2 regions of the Streptomyces sp. NPDC005925 genome follow, and region 2 is predicted to be linked to the other one. Evidence: riboswitches for the same ligand, from Rfam matches in the RefSeq annotation. Region 2 holds a riboswitch; the other holds the start of a gene.

Region 1 (9,283 bases), on a different contig from region 2:
ATCATCGCCCCGCACCGGCCGGACGTCCGCCGGGTCGCGACCGCCGTCTGAGAGACCTCGGGCAAGAGCACCACGGGCGGCGCACGCACCGTCCGCAGAACATGAGGGGCCGGTCCGCACCTCCGCGAACCGGCCCTGACGCATGTCCGGGCCGTGTCACCGACGGTAGCGCCGCATGCGGTATGCGCACTCGGCCGTAGCTTCGCGATCGTCCGTCTCTCGCGTCACCCGTCCCGCGTTCCGTCACCGGGCGCCGCGCTCACCACCACGCGCCTGCCTCTCGACGGCACCTCGCCCCGCTCACGCGCAACCGGCCCGGCCCGCCCCTCTATCGTGACCGCATGCAGTCCTACACAATCGGCCAGGCGGCGCGGCTGCTCGGCGTCAGCCCCGACACCGCGCGCCGCTGGGCGGACGCCGGCCGGATGGCCACCCACCGCGACGACAGCGGGCGGCGGCTCATCGACGGACGGGACCTGGCCGCGTTCTCCGTCGAGCTCGCCAAGGGCGGCACCGAGGAGGACACCCCGTACACCTCCGTACGCAACGCCTTCCCCGGCATCGTCACCGCGATCAAGCTCGGGGACGTCGCCGCGCAGGTCGAGGTGCAGGCCGGCCCGCACCGACTCGTCTCCCTGCTCACGCGCGAGGCCGTCGAGGAACTCGGCCTGGAGGTCGGCATGGAGGCCACGGCCCGCGTGAAGTCGACGAACGTACACATCGACCGCGTCTGACCGGCGGCCGCGTACCCGGCGAAGCCGAGCGCCACCACCGTCTCCGTATGGACGCACATGCGGGCCCGGGGACAGCCGTACCGTCGCTCATGCAAGACGGCAAGGGGCTTCCACCTCGCATCTGCGGAAGTATCCTCGTCGTGACGAAGTGGTGGTCCTCGGCGTCCCGAGGAGCCCCGCCGGGACGAAGGTGGAGTGGCCCTGTGACGATCCGATCCGCGTGCCGGACCCGCCGTGCCCGCGCCCTGCGGACGGGCGGGGCGGCAGCCGTCGCGCTGCTGGCGCTCGGTGCCTGCTCCCCCGCGGGGCCGACGGCCTCCGACTCGTCCGGCTCGCCCGGGGGAGGGATCTCCGGGCCGGTCACCGTCTTCGCCGCCGCCTCCCTGAAGGAGAGCTTCACGATCCTGGGCGAGCGGTTCGAGAAAGCGCATCCCGGCACGGAGGTCACCTTCAGCTTCGGCGGCAGCGACTCGCTGGCCGCCGGTATCACCAGCGGCGCGCCGGCCGACGTCTTCGCCGCCGCCAGCACCAGGACGATGCGGATCGTCACCGACCACGAGGACGTGGCGGGCACCGCGGCCCCCTTCGCCCGCAACCAGCTCGAAATCGCCACCCTTCCCGGCAACCCCGACCACATCACCTCCCTCAAGGACCTCACCCGGCCCGACCTCAAGGTCGTCCTGTGCGCCACCTCGGTGCCCTGCGGGGCCGCCGCGCGGAAGGCGCTGAACGTGGACGGGCTGAAGCTCACGCCGGTCTCGTACGAGCAGGACGTCAAGAGCGCCCTGACGAAGGTCGCGCTGAAGGAAGCGGACGCCGCCGTCGTGTACAGGACCGACGTGCTGGCCGCGGGTGACAAGGTGGACGGCGTGCAGTTCCCCGAGTCCGCCGAGGCCGTCAACGACTGTCCCCTCGCCCTGCTCAGGAACGCGCCCAACCCGACGGCGGCGAAGGCCTTCATCGCCCTCGCCAGGTCCGCCGAAGGACAGAAGGTGCTTCTCGAGGCGGGATTCCTCCGGCCGTGAAGCCCTCCTCCACACCCCCGCGGGGCCGCACCCCCGGGACCGGGACCCCGGCCGACACCCGGAGCGGTGCGCGCCGGCCCGTACGGCGCGGGGTCCCGCTCCCCATCCTGGTACCGGCGCTCGCGGGCCTGGCGTTCCTGCTGCTGCCGCTGATCGCCCTGCTGGTGCGCGCCCCCTGGCGCAGCCTCCCGCGGCAGCTGACCGGCGTGGCGGTCTGGGAGGCGCTGCGCCTGTCGCTGGTGTGCGCCACGGCGGCAACCGCGCTCAGCCTGGTCGTCGGGGTGCCGCTGGCCTGGCTGCTGGCCCGCACCGACTTCCCCGGCCGCGGCCTCGTACGGGCGCTGGTGACCCTGCCGCTGGTGCTGCCCCCGGTGGTGGGCGGTGTGGCCCTGCTGCTCGCGCTCGGCCGGGGCGGACTCGTCGGGCAGTGGCTGGACGCGTGGTTCGGCATCACGCTGCCCTTCACCACGGCCGGCGTGGTCGTCGCGGAGACGTTCGTGGCACTGCCGTTCCTCGTCATCAGCGTGGAGGGCACCCTGCGGGCCGCCGACCCGCGCTACGAGGAGGCGGCCACCACGCTCGGCGCGTCCCGGTTCACGGCGTTCCGCCGGGTCACGCTGCCGCTGATAGCGCCCGGTGTCGCCGCGGGTGCCGTCCTGGCGTGGGCGCGGGCGCTGGGCGAGTTCGGGGCGACGATCACCTTCGCCGGCAACTTTCCCGGCCGCACCCAGACCATGCCGCTCGCGGTGTACCTCGCCCTGCAGAACGACCCTGCGGCGGCCATCGCCCTCAGCCTGGTCCTGCTCGCGGTCTCGATCGCGGTCCTGGCGGGCCTGCGCGACCGATGGATGACACCGTCATGACCGGAACGGGCACCCCCCGCGCGACCCGCACGGGAACCCCCAGTCCTCAAGGGCTCGACGCCCACCTCGTCGTGGACCGCGAGGGGTTCCGGCTCGACGTGACGCTGACCGCGGCCCCCGGTGACGTCGTCGCCCTGCTCGGCCCGAACGGCGCGGGCAAGTCCACCGCCCTGCGCGCCCTCGCCGGTCTCACCCCGCTCAGCGACGGCCGTCTGCGACTGGACGGCACCGACCTCGACCGCACGCCCCCCGAGTCCCGCCCGGTCGGCGTCGTCTTCCAGGACTACCTGCTCTTCCCGCACCTCACCGCCCTGGACAACGTGGCCTTCGGGCCGCGCTGCCGGGGCGCCGGCAGGGCGGAGGCCAGGGCGCGGGCCGCCCGGTGGCTGGAGCGCATGGGCCTCGCCGAGTACGCGGGTATCAAGCCCCGCCGGCTGTCCGGCGGGCAGGCACAGCGCGTCGCGCTCGCCCGCGCCCTGGCCACCCGGCCCCGTCTGCTGCTGCTCGACGAGCCGCTGGCGGCCCTGGACGCGCGCACCCGCCTCGAGGTGCGCGCCCGGCTGCGCCGCCACCTGGCGGAGTTCGAGGCGGTGGCCCTCCTCGTCACGCACGACCCGCTGGACGCCATGGTGCTGGCCGACCGGCTCGTCGTGATCGAGGACGGTCACGTGGTCCAGGAAGGCACTCCGTCGGACATCGCGCGGCACCCCCGTACCGACTACATCGCCCAGCTCGTCGGCCTGAACCTGTACCGCGGGCGGGCCGACGGCCACACCGTCCTGCTGGACGCGGGCCCGTCCGTCACCACGTCGGAGGACCTGTCCGGCCCGGTGTTCGTGGCGTTCCCGCCGGGCGCCGTGACCCTGTACCGGGAGCGGCCCGCCGGCTCCAGCGCGCGCAACCTGTGGCGCTGCGAGGTCGCGGGCCTGGACTCCCACGGCGACCAGATCCGGGCGGGCCTGACCGGTGAGCTGTCCCTCGCCGCCGACCTGACGACGGTCGCGGCGGCCGAGCTGGACCTGCACCCGGGTGCACCGGTGTGGGCCACGGTGAAGGCGACGCAGACGCACGCGTACCCGGCCTGAGCGACGCGCCCGCACACCACGCGGCCCTTTCCCCGAGCGGGCGGCGTGGCACACCTGAGCGGCGCAGAGGCACGCGGGTCCGGCGTGCGACACAGGCCAGGGGCGCCACCCGGCCGGGCGGCGCCCCCTCACTCGTCGCACCGTCGGGGCGCGTCGAAGCCGTCAGTCCTCGTACGCGTCCAGCGGCGGGCAGGAGCAGACCAGGTTCCGGTCGCCGAAGGCCTGGTCGATGCGTCGCACCGGCGGCCAGTACTTGTCCGCGGCCGTCACGTCGCCCGGGAACACGGCGTCCTCGCGGCTGTAGGCGTGGTCCCAGTCCCCGCCGAGCGCGGCGGCGGTGTGCGGGGCGCCCCGCAGCGGGTTGTCCTCGGCGGGCCACTCGCCGGAGCCGACCTTCTCGATCTCCGCGCGTATGGCGATCATCGCCTCGCAGAACCGGTCCAGCTCGGTGAGGTCCTCGGACTCGGTCGGCTCGATCATGAGCGTCCCGGCGACCGGGAAGGACATCGTCGGCGCGTGGAAACCGTAGTCGATGAGCCGCTTGGCGACGTCGTCCACGCTGACGCCGGTCGCCTTGGTCAGCGGGCGCAGGTCGATGATGCACTCGTGCGCGACGAGCCCGCCCGGGCCGGTGTAGAGCACCGGGTAGTGCGGCTCGAGGCGCTTGGCGATGTAGTTGGCGGAGAGCACGGCGATCTGCGTGGCCCGCTTGAGGCCCTCGCCGCCCATCAGCCGGACGTACGCCCACGAGATCGGCAGGATGCCCGCCGACCCCCAGGGCGCCGACGAGACCGGGCCCACGCCCGTCTCAGGACCGGCCTCGGGCTGCAGCGGGTGGTTCGGCAGGTACGGCGCGAGGTGCGACCGTACGGCGACCGGGCCGACGCCGGGACCGCCGCCGCCGTGCGGGATGCAGAACGTCTTGTGCAGGTTCAGGTGGGAGACGTCGCCGCCGAAGTGGCCGGGCTTGGCCAGGCCCACCAGGGCGTTGAGGTTGGCGCCGTCCACGTACACCTGGCCGCCCGCGTCGTGCACCCGCCCGCAGATGTCGGCGACGTGCTCCTCGAAGACGCCGTGCGTCGACGGGTACGTGATCATCAGCACGGCGAGCTCGTCGCGGTACTGCTCGATCCTGGCCCGCAGGTCCTCGATGTCGATCTCGCCGTCCCCGGCGGTCTTCACGACGACGACCTTCATCCCGGCCATGGCGGCGCTCGCGGCGTTCGTGCCGTGCGCGGAGGACGGGATCAGGCACACGGTGCGCTGCTCGTCGCCGTTGGCGCGGTGGTAGCCGCGGACGGCGAGCAGACCGGCCAGCTCGCCCTGGGAGCCGGCGTTCGGCTGGAGGGAGACCTTGTCGTAGCCGGTGACCTCGGCGAGACGGTCCTCCAGCTCGTGGATGAGCGTGAGGTAGCCCTGGGCCTGCTCGGCGGGTGCGAGGGGATGCAGCGCGCCGAACTCCGGCCAGGTGACCGGCTCCATCTCCGTGGTCGCGTTGAGCTTCATGGTGCAGGAGCCCAGCGGGATCATGCCGCGGTCGAGCGCGTAGTCACGGTCGCCGAGCCGGCGCAGGTAGCGCAGCATCGCGGTCTCGGAGCGGTGCTGGTGGAACACCGGGTGCGTGAGGAACGCGTCGGTGCGCAGCAGGGCCCCGGGCAGCGTGTCCTCGGCGGTCGCGTCGAGCTCCCCGACGTCGCCGTCGACACCGAAGGCCGCCCATACGGCGGCGATCTGCGCACGCGTGGTGGTCTCGTCGCAGGCCATGGAGACGTGGTCGGCGTCGACCAGGCGCAGGTTCACCCCGTTGTCGCGGGCGGCCGCGACTGCCTGGGCGGCCCGGCCCTCGACGCGCACGGTCACCGTGTCGAAGTAGCCGCCGTGCACGACCTCGGCGCCGCCCGCCGCGAGGCCCGCGGCGAGGATCGTGGCGTACCGGTGGGTGCGACGGGCGATGGCACGCAGCCCGTCGGGGCCGTGGTAGACGGCGTACATGCCGGCCATGACGGCGAGCAGCACCTGCGCGGTGCAGATGTTGCTGGTGGCCTTCTCCCGGCGGATGTGCTGCTCACGGGTCTGCAGCGCGAGCCGGTACGCCCTGTTGCCGTCGGCGTCGACGGACACGCCGACCAGCCGCCCGGGCAGGCTGCGCGCCATCTTCTCCTGTACGGCCATGTAGCCGGCGTGCGGCCCGCCGAAGCCCATGGGCACGCCGAAGCGCTGCGTGGTGCCGATCGCGATGTCCGCGCCGAGCTCGCCCGGGGACTTCAGCAGGGTCAGCGCCAGCAGGTCGGCGGCGACCGTGACGAGCGCGCCGAGCTCGTGCGCCCGGTCGATGAGGGGCTTGATGTCGCGTACGGCGCCGGACGCGCCCGGGTACTGGATCAGTACGCCGTTGATCTCCTGCTCGGCGACTTCGGCCGGGATGCCGTCGCTCAGGTCGGCGACGACGACCTCGACGCCGGCCGGCTCCGCGCGCGTCTGGATGACGGCGACGGTCTGCGGCAGGGCGTCCGCGTCGACCAGGAACAGGCCCTTCTTGTTCTTGCCCATGCGCCGCGACAGCGCCATCGCCTCGGCGGCGGCCGTGCCCTCGTCCAGCAGGGAGGCGCCCGAGGTCGGCAGACCGGTCAGGTCGGCGACCACGGTCTGGAAGTTCAGCAGGGCTTCGAGGCGGCCCTGGGAGATCTCCGGCTGGTAGGGCGTGTACGCCGTGTACCAGGCCGGGTTCTCCATCACGTTCCGCAGGATCACGGGCGGCGTGAACGTACCGTAGTAGCCCAGCCCGATCATGGAGCCGAGGACCTGGTTGCGGTCGGCGAGGGCGCGCAGCTCGGCCAGCACCTCGGCCTCGGAACGGGCACCCGGCAGGTCCAGCGCCTCGGTGTTCCTGATCACGTCCGGGACCGCGGCGGCCGTCAGCTCGTCCAGCGAGCCGTAGCCGACCTGGGCGAGCATCTTGGCCCGTGCCTCGTGGTCGGGGCCGATGTGGCGCTGCTCGAAGGGGATTGCCTGTTCGAGCTCGGAGAGCGGGATGCGATGGGCGGTCATTGCGGAGGCCTCCTGGTCTGACGACCTTCGGGGGGCACCACGGCGCGGGTACCCGGACGGCCTCCCCCTCTGTCATCTCGACCTGAGAGCTTCACCGGGCCGCCCGAGGGACGCCCGGCTTTCACCGTCGGTGAGAGCGGAAGCCGTCGACGTCCGCCCTGCTTTCCAGAGTGACCTCGTCCGTGCGGTACGTGAGCCTGAGAGATTCCGGGGAGGATTTGCTCCTTCGGCGCCTCCGGTGGAGTTCGGAGGACTCTCCCGCACGGGGTCAGCAGCCATTGCCAGCCTACCAGCGAGGTCAACGCACAGACCTTCGAGTGGCCGCGGGCTCCGATGTGCTCTTTTGTTGTACTCAGGGATGAGCTGCGACCACGTGGAGGGCCCGTGCAGACCGACATCGATCCGCGCAACTTGATCGGCCGCAAGGCCGTCGACCGCACCGGCAGCAGGATCGGCACGGTGGACGAGATCTACCTGGACGACGCGACCGGCGAGCCCGAGTGGGCGGCGATACGCACGGGCCTGTTCGGCCGGGACGCCTTCGTCCCCCTGGAGCCCAGCGAGCTGGTGGAGGGCACCCTGCGTGTGCCCTTCGACCGGGCGCTGATCAAGGGCGCCCCGGATTTCGGCGTCGGCCGCCACCTCTCCCCCGAGCAGGAACTCCAGCTCTACCACCACTACGGTCTCGGCACCGCCTCCCCTCCCTCCGTCCCGGACCACGACTTCGGCAAGCTGGCCGGCACCGAGGACGCCTGAGCCCCGCGCTGTCCTCCGGCCGTGGGCCCGGCTCCCCGGCGTACCCACTTCTCGCGGGGACCCATCACCGTCGGCTCCGGCTCTTCGCCCGGCAACGGCAGCGGCTCCACCGCCTCCACGTCACCCTCACCACCGCGGGAACGTACGCACCCGCGCAGGCCCCGAGTCGGGCGGTCTCGAACCCGCACGGTTCCATCGCCCGCCTCACCCTGCTTCCGGCCTGCCCGCCACTCGCCGACGCCCCCTCGCCGCCCCCGGGTCTTCGCCCGACGAGCGGCAGCAGCTCCACCACCCCCAGCCCGGGATCATCGGTCCGGAAAGTGCGCGCCCGCCCGCACCCCGAGCCAGACGCTTCCCACCCCACGGTTCAGCGTCGCCAGGCACCACCTACTGGGGGCGGGGATCCACACCAGGGTGTTGCCGGCGGCGATGCCGCCTCAGCCCTGCTCCCCGGCCTGCCCGCCACTCGCCGATGCCCACTCGCCGCCCCCGGGTCTTCGCCCCACGAGCGGCAGCGGCTCCACCGCCTCCAGGCCGGGATCATCGGTCCGGAAGGTACGCACCCGCCCGGGCCCCGAGTCGGGTGTCTCGAACCGCACGGTGACCCGCCCGAGCCCGCTCCCCTGCACCCACCCGTGCCCGTACTCGGCGTGCCGCACGTCGTGGCCCGCGGGCCAGTGCCGCTCGGCGGGCACCCGCTGTTCCTCGGCGGGCCCGTCGTCCTCGCGCTCCTCGTCGAGCTCTTCGGCGTGCTCCCCCGCCACCTGCGCGAACAGGTCCTCCTGCGTGTAGTCGGCGAGGCCGCTCACCCCGACGCCGAGCAGCCGGACCCCGCCCGTGGTGTCCACGGCCTCCAGCAGCCGGGCAGCCGCCTCCCGCACCACCGTGGGATCGTCGGTGGGCCCGCGAAGCGTCTCGGACCGGGTCAGCGTCGAGAAGTCGTAGCGCCGCACCTTCAGCACGATCGTCCGCCCGGAGAGCCCGGCACCACGCAGCCGCCGCACGCACCGTTCGGCCAGCCGTTGCACTTCGAGTCCGACCCGTGTCCGGTCGTGGATGTCGACGTCGTAGGTGTCCTCGACCGACACCGACTTCGTCTCCCGCTCGGCGACCACGGGCCGCTCGTCGTGCGCCAGCGCCATCGCGTACAGCGCATGCCCGTGTGCCCTGCCCAGCAGCCGTACGAGCTCGTCCTCACCCGCCTCGGCGAGCTCGTCCACCGTGTGGATGCCGGCCCGCCGCAGATGGTCGCCGGTCGCCGGCCCCACGCCCGGCAGGGTCCGCACCGGCAGCGGGGCGAGCAGGGCCCGCTCGCTTCCCGGCTCGATCACCACGAGCCCGTCGGGCTTGGCCTGCTCGGAGGCGATCTTCGCGAGCATTTTGGAGGCGGCCAGACCCACCGACCCGGTGAGACCCGTGACGGCCCGGATGTCAGTCCGCAGCCGCGCCCCGGCAAGCCGCGCCGAAGGCTCGTCCCAGGCGACTCCCCGGGCCTCCAGGTCCACGAACGCCTCGTCCAGGCTGAGCGGCTCCACCAGCGGCGACAAGGCCCGCAGCAGCTCCATGACCTGCTCGCTGATCGTCCGGTAGAAGCCGAAGCGCGGCACGAGATACGCGGCGTTCGGCGCGAGCCGCCGGGCCTGCGCCATGGGCATCGCCGAATGCACTCCGAAGACCCGGGCCTCGTAGGAACAGGTGGCGACCACTCCGCGCGGGCCGAGGCCGCCCACGATCACGGCTTTCCCGCGCAGGCTCGGCTTGGACGCCTGCTC
Region 2 (9,283 bases):
CTGCCGGTCCAGGCCGGTGGCGATGCGGCGCAGGTCGAGCCAGGGGACGCCGACGCCGCCGCCGGGGGCATGCGGGTTGATCCACAGGCCGAAGTGGTCCGGGTAGAGCGCGCGGGCCACCTCGAGGCCGTCGACCACCTCGTACGACCGGCTCCAGCCGCTCGCCGACAGCTCCTGGGCGGAGGTCACGCAGGGCGCGTAGCCCTGGCCGTCGACCTCCATGTTCCCGTACTGGGCGTCCGGGGAGCCTGCCTGGCCGTGCCACAGCAGCATCCAGACCTGGCCGGAGGACGGGCTCGCGAGCGCGCGGAGCAGCGCCTCGTACGCGTCGTAGCGCCCGGGCGTGACCTGTCGCAGCATGTGCTCGACCTGTCCGGCCGCGGCTGTGCCGCTCGCGCTCACTTTGTGCCCCTTCGGAAAAGTGCCGTGGGTTATGAAACCAGATTAAGTGTGGCGGATGCCGGTGCGGGAGAGCAGTGCTGCGCGGGAGCGCCGCGGCGGCGGCGTCACGTGTCCCGCTGGTAGAAGGGCCGGACCTTCTCGCGCAGCCAGTCGCCGACCGGGTCCTGGGCGACGTCGAGGAGGACCAGGTTGACGGGCCACTTGACGGGGGAGGCGCCCAGCGCCCTTCCGAGGGCGTCCATGGGCAGGGCCCGCAGGTCGCCCTCCGACCGGGAGAGTTCGACGCCGACGAACATGACCGGCTCGGCCGTCTCGATGGCGGCGAGGCAGCGGCGGGCGGTGCGGACCACGCCGATGCCCTCGAACTCGGCGCCGGCCGCGGACAGGAAGTCGACCGGGTCGTCCTGCCAGTCCGGCTCGAACAGCCGGACCCGGCCGCCGCTCGCGGCCCCGTCCAGCGGGGTGCGCCCGGCCCGGCACAGCTCGGCGACCGCGGGCGGCGGCAGCGGTATGCCGACCACACCACCCGGGTTGACGGCGATGCCCGCCTGCGGGGGCAGGCCGCGCGCGAACTCCACGGCGGGCGCGACAGCGAACGACATGTGGGCGCCGACCACCTGACGGAACTGTTCCTCGGAGCTGAACACCGGCACGTAGACCTGGCCGCCGATGTCCAGCGTGGGCAGGTCGAGGGGGCCGCTGTGCGGGCCGCCGCCGCCCGGCAGCGGGACCCAGACGAAGCTGCGGCCGAGCGCCTCGACGATCCGGCCGCCGGCCGAGGGGACGCCGAGGGAGGCGGAGAGCACCTCCTCCAGTTCGTTGCCGGGCCATCCACCGTGCTGGTGGGGGTGTGCCTGCGCCGGGAAGTCCGCGGAGAATTCCGCCGGGAAGTCCATGTGCCTACCGCCTGACTGGTACCGCTGCTGTGGCTGAAAAGGCTAACGGGTGCCCGGCCCGGTGCGGTCAGTCCGGGAAGCCGATCCGGCGCAGCGCGTTCGCCGCGTCCCGGTCCACGAGGATCGCCGAGCCGCAGCCGGCCGGCAGGTCGCCCTCGGTGATGGCCCGCAGCAGCCGGGTGGTGGCCGTGCGGTGCCTGCGGAAGGCGTAGCGCGAGACGCCACGTCCGCGGTCGCGCTGGCCGGCCAGCGCCTCCTCGGGCGTGGCGTCGAGCAGCAGCAGGTGCAGCCTGCCGTCCCGGCGGCGCGCCTCGCGGGCCAGCCAGCGGCGGACCCAGGCCTGGGTGCCGCAGTCGTGCACGACGACGCCCTCGCCGGAGCGCAGCGCGCGCCGCAGCCCGGCGTAGTGCGCGAGGCGCACCAGCGGGCGGTAGAGGGCGTACGGCAGCAGGCGCGGCATGCGGCGGTCCCAGCGGTCGCGGGTGTCCTGGGAGTCGACGCGTCTGCCGGGCACGGCACGGCGCATCAGCGTGGACTTGCCGCTGCCGGGCAGTCCGGTGACCACGACGAGGTCGCGGGGCCCGAAGAGCAGGGCGCGCGGACTGCGCCCGCCGCGGTCTCGCAGATCGCGGACCGTGGCCGCGGGCTGCGGCCCGCACGCCCCCCGGGCCGAAGCGGCGGCCTGCTTGGGCAGCGCGATGCCCGAGGTCGTGGCGTACGCCGTGGTCCTGTTCACCGTGATCGTCCCCCCTGGGGTCGGGTACGTCAGTCCCGTCCCCGACGATTGTAAAGAATAGGCAATTCAGACGGTCCTGCTTTTCTGTCCGCTTACTGCCACAAGCCGGTGACAAGCGCAGCCTGTCGGCGAGTCGGCCCGGCGTGCAATGATGTGGCCGCCAACTGCATACCGGCCGCTTGAATCCGCGCGGGAGAGTCTCCGGCACTGCCGGGGCGCCGAAGGAGCAAGTCCCTCCCTTGAATCTCTCAGGCCCCGTTACCGCGCGGGCGAGGCACATCTGAAAAGCGGGCCGCTGTGTCAGTGGCTCCACCCAAGGTGCAAGCCATGTTCTTCCCTTTCCCGGGCAGGTCATGGCGAACCTCTCAGGTTCCGATGACAGATGGGGAGGAACATCCCCCTGTCATGCCCTTGGTGCCCCTTGGAGACGACCGCCCGATGAGCAGTAACGAACCTCGCCGTACCGCGCTGGATGCTCTGCACCGCTCGCTCGGCGCCACCATGACCGACTTCGCCGGCTGGGACATGCCCCTGCGCTACGGCTCCGAGCGCGACGAGCACAACGCGGTGCGCACCCGGGCCGGCCTGTTCGACCTCTCGCACATGGGCGAGATCACGGTGACCGGCCCGCAGGCCGCCGCACTGCTGAACTTCGCCCTCGTCGGCAACATCGCCTCCGTCGGCGTGGGCCGCGCCCGCTACACCATGATCTGCCGGGCCGACGGCGGCATCCTGGACGACCTGATCGTGTACCGGCTCGCTCAGACCGAGTACATGGTGGTGGCGAACGCCTCCAACGCCCAGGTCGTGCTGGACGCGCTGGTGGAGCGCGCGGCCGGCTTCGACGCCGAGGTGCGCGACGACCGGGACGGCTACGCGCTGCTCGCCGTGCAGGGCCCCGAGTCCCCCGGCATCCTCCAGAGCCTGACCGACGCCGACCTCGACGGCCTGAAGTACTACGCCGGGCTGCCCGGCACGGTCGCGGGCGTCCCGGCGCTGATCGCGCGCACCGGCTACACCGGCGAGGACGGCTTCGAACTGTTCGTGAAGCCGGAGCGCGCCGTGGAGCTGTGGGAGGCGCTGACCAAGGCCGGCGAGGGCGCAGGCCTGGTGCCGTGCGGACTGTCCTGCCGCGACACGCTGCGCCTGGAGGCCGGCATGCCGCTGTACGGGCACGAGCTGACGACCTCCCTGACCCCGTTCGACGCGGGGCTGGGCCGGGTGGTGAAGTTCGAGAAGGAGGGCGACTTCGTGGGCCGCGCGGCGCTGGCCGATGCCGCGGAGCGCGCCGCCTCCCGCCCGCCGCGCGTCCTGGTCGGCCTGATCGCCGAGGGCCGCCGCGTCCCGCGCGCCGGGTACGCCGTGGTCGCCGCCGGCGAGGTGATCGGCGAGGTCACCTCCGGCGCGCCCTCCCCCACCCTCGGCAGGCCGATCGCGATGGCGTACGTCGACGCGGCGCACGCGGCGCCGGGCACGGCCGGGGTCGGCGTGGACATCCGCGGCAGTCACGAGCCGTACGAGGTCGTGGCGCTGCCCTTCTACAAGCGACAGAAGTAGCACCCTCTGCGAGCGTCGGCGGCACGCGCCGTGCGGGCACCGGAGGTTTCCGCCGAGACGGTCCGGGTGCCCGGCGGGGTGCGGCCGTCCGCCAGGCAGGCGGGGCGGGCGTGACCGTCCGGTGCTCCGGCAGGCGGGGCGGGCGTGACCTCGCGTACCTTTCCGCTGTTCACCAGCGGCCCATCAGTACCTCATTCAGCAGCACTCCCTCGCGTACAGGAGAATTCAGGCCATGAGCAACCCCCAGCAGCTGCGCTACAGCAAGGAGCACGAGTGGCTGTCGGTCGCCGAGGACGGCGTCGCGACGGTCGGCATCACGGAGCACGCGGCGAACGCGCTCGGCGACGTCGTGTTCGTCCAGCTCCCCGAGGCAGGTGACACCCTGGCCGCGGGCGAGACCTGCGGCGAGCTGGAGTCGACCAAGTCGGTCTCCGACCTGTACTCCCCCGTGACCGGCGAGGTCACCGAGGTCAACGAGGACGTCGTCCAGGACCCGTCGCTGGTGAACTCCGCGCCCTTCGAGGGTGGCTGGCTGTTCAAGGTGCGCTTCTCCGAGGAGCCCGCCGACCTGCTCTCGGCCGACGAGTACACCGCCTTTTCCGCCGGCTGAGAGGTCGTAGCACCGATGTCGCTCCTGAACACGCCCCTGCACGAGCTCGACCCGGACGTGGCCGCCGCGGTCGACGCCGAGCTGGACCGCCAGCAGTCCACCCTCGAGATGATCGCCTCCGAGAACTTCGCTCCGGTCGCCGTCATGGAGGCACAGGGCACGGTCCTCACCAACAAGTACGCCGAGGGCTACCCCGGCCGCCGCTACTACGGCGGCTGCGAGCACGTCGACGTGGTCGAGCAGATCGCCATCGACCGTGTGAAGGCCCTCTTCGGCGCCGAGCACGCCAACGTGCAGCCGCATTCGGGCGCCCAGGCCAACGCCGCCGCGATGTTCGCGCTGCTCAAGCCGGGCGACAGGATCATGGGTCTGAACCTGGCGCACGGCGGGCACCTGACCCACGGCATGAAGATCAACTTCTCCGGCAAGCTGTACGACGTCGTCGCCTACCACGTGGGCGACGACGGCCGGGTCGACATGGCCGAGGTCGAGCGCCTCGCCAAGGAGACCATGCCGAAGCTGATCGTCGCCGGCTGGTCGGCCTACCCGCGGCAGCTCGACTTCGCCGCGTTCCGCCGGATCGCCGACGAGGTCGGCGCGTACCTCATGGTCGACATGGCGCACTTCGCCGGGCTCGTCGCGGCCGGGCTGCACCCGAACCCGGTGCCGCACGCGCACGTGGTCACCACCACGACCCACAAGACGCTGGGCGGCCCGCGCGGCGGTGTGATCCTGTCCACCGCCGAACTCGCCAAGAAGATCAACTCGGCGGTCTTCCCCGGTCAGCAGGGCGGTCCGCTCGAGCACGTGATCGCCGCCAAGGCCGTCGCGTTCAAGGTCGCCGCCACCGAGGAGTTCAAGGAGCGCCAGCGTCGTACGCTGGAAGGCGCCCGCATCCTCGCCGAGCGTCTGGTGAAGGACGACGTGCGGGCGGTGGGCGTGGACGTCCTGTCCGGCGGCACGGAGGTGCACCTGGTCCTGGTGGACCTGCGCGACTCCGAGCTGGACGGCCGGCAGGCCGAGGACCGGCTCCACGAACTCGGCATCACCGTCAACCGCAACGCCATCCCGAACGACCCGCGCCCGCCGATGGTGACGTCCGGCCTGCGGATCGGCACGCCCGCCCTCGCCACCCGCGGCTTCACCGCCGAGGACTTCACCGAGGTCGCGGACGTGATCGCGGAGGCGCTGAAGCCGTCGTACGACGCTGAGGCGCTGAAGGCACGCGTGGTGGCGCTGGCCGAAAAGCACCCGCTGTACCCCGGGCTGAACACGTAGAGCCCCCCGGGGTCCGGGCGCCGCGCGCACCACGGCGCGCGCGGCGCCCGGACCCCCGCACGACCCCCGCAGCACCCCGCACCACCCCTGCAAGGAGTTCCCCGTGGCCGTCTCGGTCTTCGACCTGTTCTCGATCGGCATCGGCCCGTCGAGCTCCCACACGGTGGGGCCCATGCGGGCAGCGCGCATGTTCGCCCGACGGCTGCGCAACGAGGGGCTGCTCGACGCGGTCGCCTCGGTGCGCGCCGAGCTGTACGGCTCCCTCGGCGCGACCGGACACGGCCACGGCACGCCCAAGGCCGTCCTGCTCGGCCTGGAGGGCGACTCGCCCCGCACGGTCGACGTCGAGTCGGCCGACGAACGCGTCGAGAAGATCAGGGCGGCCGGCCGGCTGCGTCTTCTCGGCAACCACGAGATCGCCTTCTCCTACGACGACGACATGGTCCTGCACCGCCGCGAGGCACTGCCGTACCACGCCAACGGCATGACCCTGTGGGCGTACGACGCCTCCGGGAGCGAGCTGCTGTCGAAGACGTACTACTCGGTGGGCGGCGGCTTCGTCGTCGACGAGGAGGCGATGGGCGCCGACCGGATCAAGCTCGACGACACCGCTCTGAAGTATCCATTCCGCACCGGCGACGAACTGCTGCGCCTGACCCGGGAGACCGGCCTGTCCATCTCCGCGCTGATGCTGGAGAACGAGCGGGCCTGGCGCACCGAGGACGAGATCCATGACGGCCTGCTGGAGATCTGGCGGGTCATGCAGGCCTGCGTGAAGCGCGGCATGACCCGCGAGGGCATCCTGCCCGGCGGCCTCAAGGTGCGCCGCCGCGCCGCGAACACCGCGCGCAAGCTGCGCTCCGAGGGCGACCCGAAGGCCCTCTCGATGGAGTGGATCACGCTGTACGCGATGGCCGTGAACGAGGAGAACGCGGCCGGCGGCCGCGTGGTGACCGCCCCGACGAACGGCGCGGCCGGCATCATCCCGGCCGTCCTGCACTACTACATCAACTTCGTGCCCGGCGCCGACGAGGAGGGCGTGGTCCGCTTCCTGCTGGCGGCCGGCGCGATCGGCATGCTGTTCAAGGAGAACGCCTCGATCTCCGGCGCCGAGGTCGGCTGCCAGGGCGAGGTCGGCTCCGCCTGCTCGATGGCGGCGGGCGCGCTCGCGGAGGTCCTCGGCGGCTCCCCGGAGCAGGTGGAGAACGCCGCGGAGATCGGCATGGAGCACAACCTGGGCCTGACCTGCGACCCGGTCGGCGGTCTCGTCCAGATCCCCTGCATCGAGCGCAACGGCATGGCCGCGGTGAAGGCCGTGACCGCCGCCCGGATGGCCATGCGCGGCGACGGTTCCCACAAGGTGTCCCTGGACAAGGTCATCAAGACGATGCGGGACACGGGCGCGGACATGTCGGTCAAGTACAAGGAGACGGCCCGGGGCGGGCTCGCGGTGAACATCATCGAGTGCTGAGGACCCGGCCGGCGGGGACATGGGCCGGGGGGACACCGGTCCGCCCGTCTCTCCGCCCGCTCCGGACGGCACGCCCGGCCGAACGCTCCCGGCAGCCGAGGGGGCCGGCTCGCTCGGCGGTTCCCGCGGAACTCCCCCGGTGCTCCGTGCCCGCACTGCGTGCCGGCCGGGCACCGGCGCAATCCGGACCCGCGAGGGGAAGGACCGTGCCCGCAGCGGGGCCCGACTGCCCGCCCGGTGACCGGAGTCGACATTTTCGACCGGTCGTGGGATCAGCTGTGCCAGTCTGGGGCATAACACAACCCGGCATCCCTCCCCGCCCTCCCCCCACCGTCACTGCAAGGGAGTCCCCATGCTGCGCGGCATAGACGTGAGCGCCTACCAGTCCTCCTCCTACGACACCGACGGCCTGTCCTTCGTCTTCGTGAAGGCGACGGAGGGCCGCAGCTACGTCAACCCGAGACTCGCGGCCCAGACGAAGAGGGCCCGTGACGCCGGACTCGTCGTCGGCTTCTACCACTTCCTGTGGCCGGGCAACCTCACGGCCCAGGCCGAGTACTTCCTGAGCAGGGCCCCGGAGAAGGCCGGCGACGTCCTCGCCGTCGACTGGGAGACGAACAGCGAGGGCACGCACGCGAGCAACGCCGAGAAGGACCGTTTCATCAGGAAGCTCGGGGAACTCCGCCCGAACCACCGGGTGGTGCTCTACTGCAACCGCCATTTCTGGCTGAACGTCGACACCACCTCGTACGCCGGTGACGCCCTCTGGATCGCCGACTACGTCGCCGCGGGCAAGCCCCGTATCAAGGCCAAGTGGCGCTTCCACCAGTACACCGACACTCCGCTCGACAAGAACGTGGCCGACTTCGAGAGCCGGGCCGCCCTGCGCGAGTGGGCGAAGAAGGCCTGACGTCCGGAGGCGGGCGGACGGGCCGGGCACGCCGAAGGGGCGCCGGCTCCCGTGGCTGGGGAGGCGGCGCCCCTTCGGCGGTTCGCTCGCGGGCGTGGCCGCCCGGGCGGTCACTTGTTCAGGAACGCCCAGAACTCGTCGAACGACATGACCTTGTCGCCGTTCAGGTCGCGGCTGTTGATGATGGCCTGGGCGACCGACTCGGTGACGTTCCAGTCGCCCTGCCGCGCCAGGGCGGTCTTGAACTCCGCGGCGGTGATGAGGCCGTCCCCGTCCAGATCGATCCGCTCGAACTGCTTGCGCGCTTCCTCGATGTCGGCCACCGGTCCGCCCCTCATTCCATGCTGTGATCAGTGCTCGTCCTGCTTGTCGCAGGTCAGATTAACCGGCCGACGCGACGTGGCGGGGGCGGGGTCCGGGTGGCGGCACGCCCGTCGGCGTTCTCACCGGTCGGCGACCCTCATCTCGAACCATGTCGTCTTGCCGCGCGCCAGCAGGTCGACGCCCCAGCGGTCCGACAGCTTGTCGACGAGGAACAGGCCGCGGCCACTGACGTCCATCTCCTGTACCGGCATCAGGCAGGGCAGGCCCCGGGAGGGGTCACGCACCTCGAACCTCACCCAGGCGGGGCGGCGCCTCAAACGGAGCCCGAAGATCCGGGCGCCGGTGTGCCGCACGGCGTTGCCGACGAGCTCGGAGACCAGCAGGACGGCGTTCTCCGCCAGCTTGGGGGTGAGCCCCCAGTGGCGCAGGACGACGACCTGGGCGAGGCGGCGGGCCGTGGCGGCGGATTCGGGAAGGGACGGCAGCGACACCTCCCGCTCGGCGGGGTTGCCGTACCGCTCCAGGGCCATCAATCCGTGTTCGTCCTCGACCGCGGGCGACCAGCGCACGGCCGCGCGTACACCTCCCGGCGGGTGTTGCCCGCCCTCCAGCCCCGCCATGCCCCCATCTTGGCCGCCCGGGCACGGCGCCGGGGCCGTTCCGGGGGAAAACGGTGCCCGGAACGGCCCGGTTCGCGACGGTCGGCCGGCATGTGCCGGCGACACCCCGATGACGGGAGCATCACGCCTGACCTGCGGCGACGGCTCGGATGAAGGCAATCGACGGGCTCCCTGGACGCGGCGGATTTGAAGCAGAGTCAAGGCTGCCACAAAGCGTCCCGGCCAGGGGCCCGGATCAGACATCGCGTCAATTGCCCGTACTGCGGACGCGTTCCGCGCAGGTCGCGGGCCGCGTCGTCCCGGCTCCTCTCAGAGGAACTTCGCCTTGCCCGGGCCCTCTTCGACGAAGCTGCGCATGCCGCGTTCCCGGTCCTCGGTGGCGAACAGGCCCGCGAACCAGTTGCGCTCCACGGCGAGGCCGGTGTCGATGTCCGTCTCCAGGCCCGTGTCGACGGCCTCCTTGGCGGCGCGCAGCGCGA

Evidence for each region. A riboswitch is a leader RNA that binds a small molecule or an ion and turns the genes downstream of it on or off. The one in region 2 is predicted to bind glycine.
Region 1: another riboswitch for glycine. It lies ahead of gcvP (aminomethyl-transferring glycine dehydrogenase); the one in region 2 lies ahead of gcvT (glycine cleavage system aminomethyltransferase GcvT).

What each region holds. Positions count from the first base shown of each region.
Region 1 covers NZ_JBEXVL010000012.1:8,948-18,230, reverse strand. The annotation lists gene ABZ354_RS16510 (DUF5999 family protein) at 1-51, shown strand, start outside; gene ABZ354_RS16505 (helix-turn-helix transcriptional regulator) at 342-734, shown strand; gene modA (molybdate ABC transporter substrate-binding protein) at 938-1,759, shown strand; gene modB (molybdate ABC transporter permease subunit) at 1,864-2,622, shown strand; gene ABZ354_RS16490 (ABC transporter ATP-binding protein) at 2,619-3,707, shown strand; gene gcvP (aminomethyl-transferring glycine dehydrogenase) at 3,870-6,755, opposite strand; glycine riboswitch at 6,931-7,026, opposite strand; gene ABZ354_RS16480 (PRC-barrel domain-containing protein) at 7,140-7,511, shown strand; gene ABZ354_RS16475 (DNA polymerase IV) at 7,949-9,283, opposite strand, start outside.
Region 2 covers NZ_JBEXVL010000022.1:64,877-74,159, forward strand. The annotation lists gene ABZ354_RS22190 (enhanced serine sensitivity protein SseB C-terminal domain-containing protein) at 1-402, opposite strand, end outside; gene ABZ354_RS22195 (enhanced serine sensitivity protein SseB) at 507-1,298, opposite strand; gene ABZ354_RS22200 (AAA family ATPase) at 1,366-2,034, opposite strand; glycine riboswitch at 2,215-2,308, shown strand; gene gcvT (glycine cleavage system aminomethyltransferase GcvT) at 2,473-3,591, shown strand; gene gcvH (glycine cleavage system protein GcvH) at 3,824-4,201, shown strand; gene glyA (serine hydroxymethyltransferase) at 4,217-5,479, shown strand; gene ABZ354_RS22220 (L-serine ammonia-lyase) at 5,583-6,950, shown strand; gene ABZ354_RS22225 (glycoside hydrolase family 25 protein) at 7,303-7,860, shown strand; gene ABZ354_RS22230 (EF-hand domain-containing protein) at 7,971-8,183, opposite strand; gene ABZ354_RS22235 (ATP-binding protein) at 8,304-8,909, opposite strand; gene ABZ354_RS22240 (enoyl-CoA hydratase-related protein) at 9,114-9,283, opposite strand, start outside.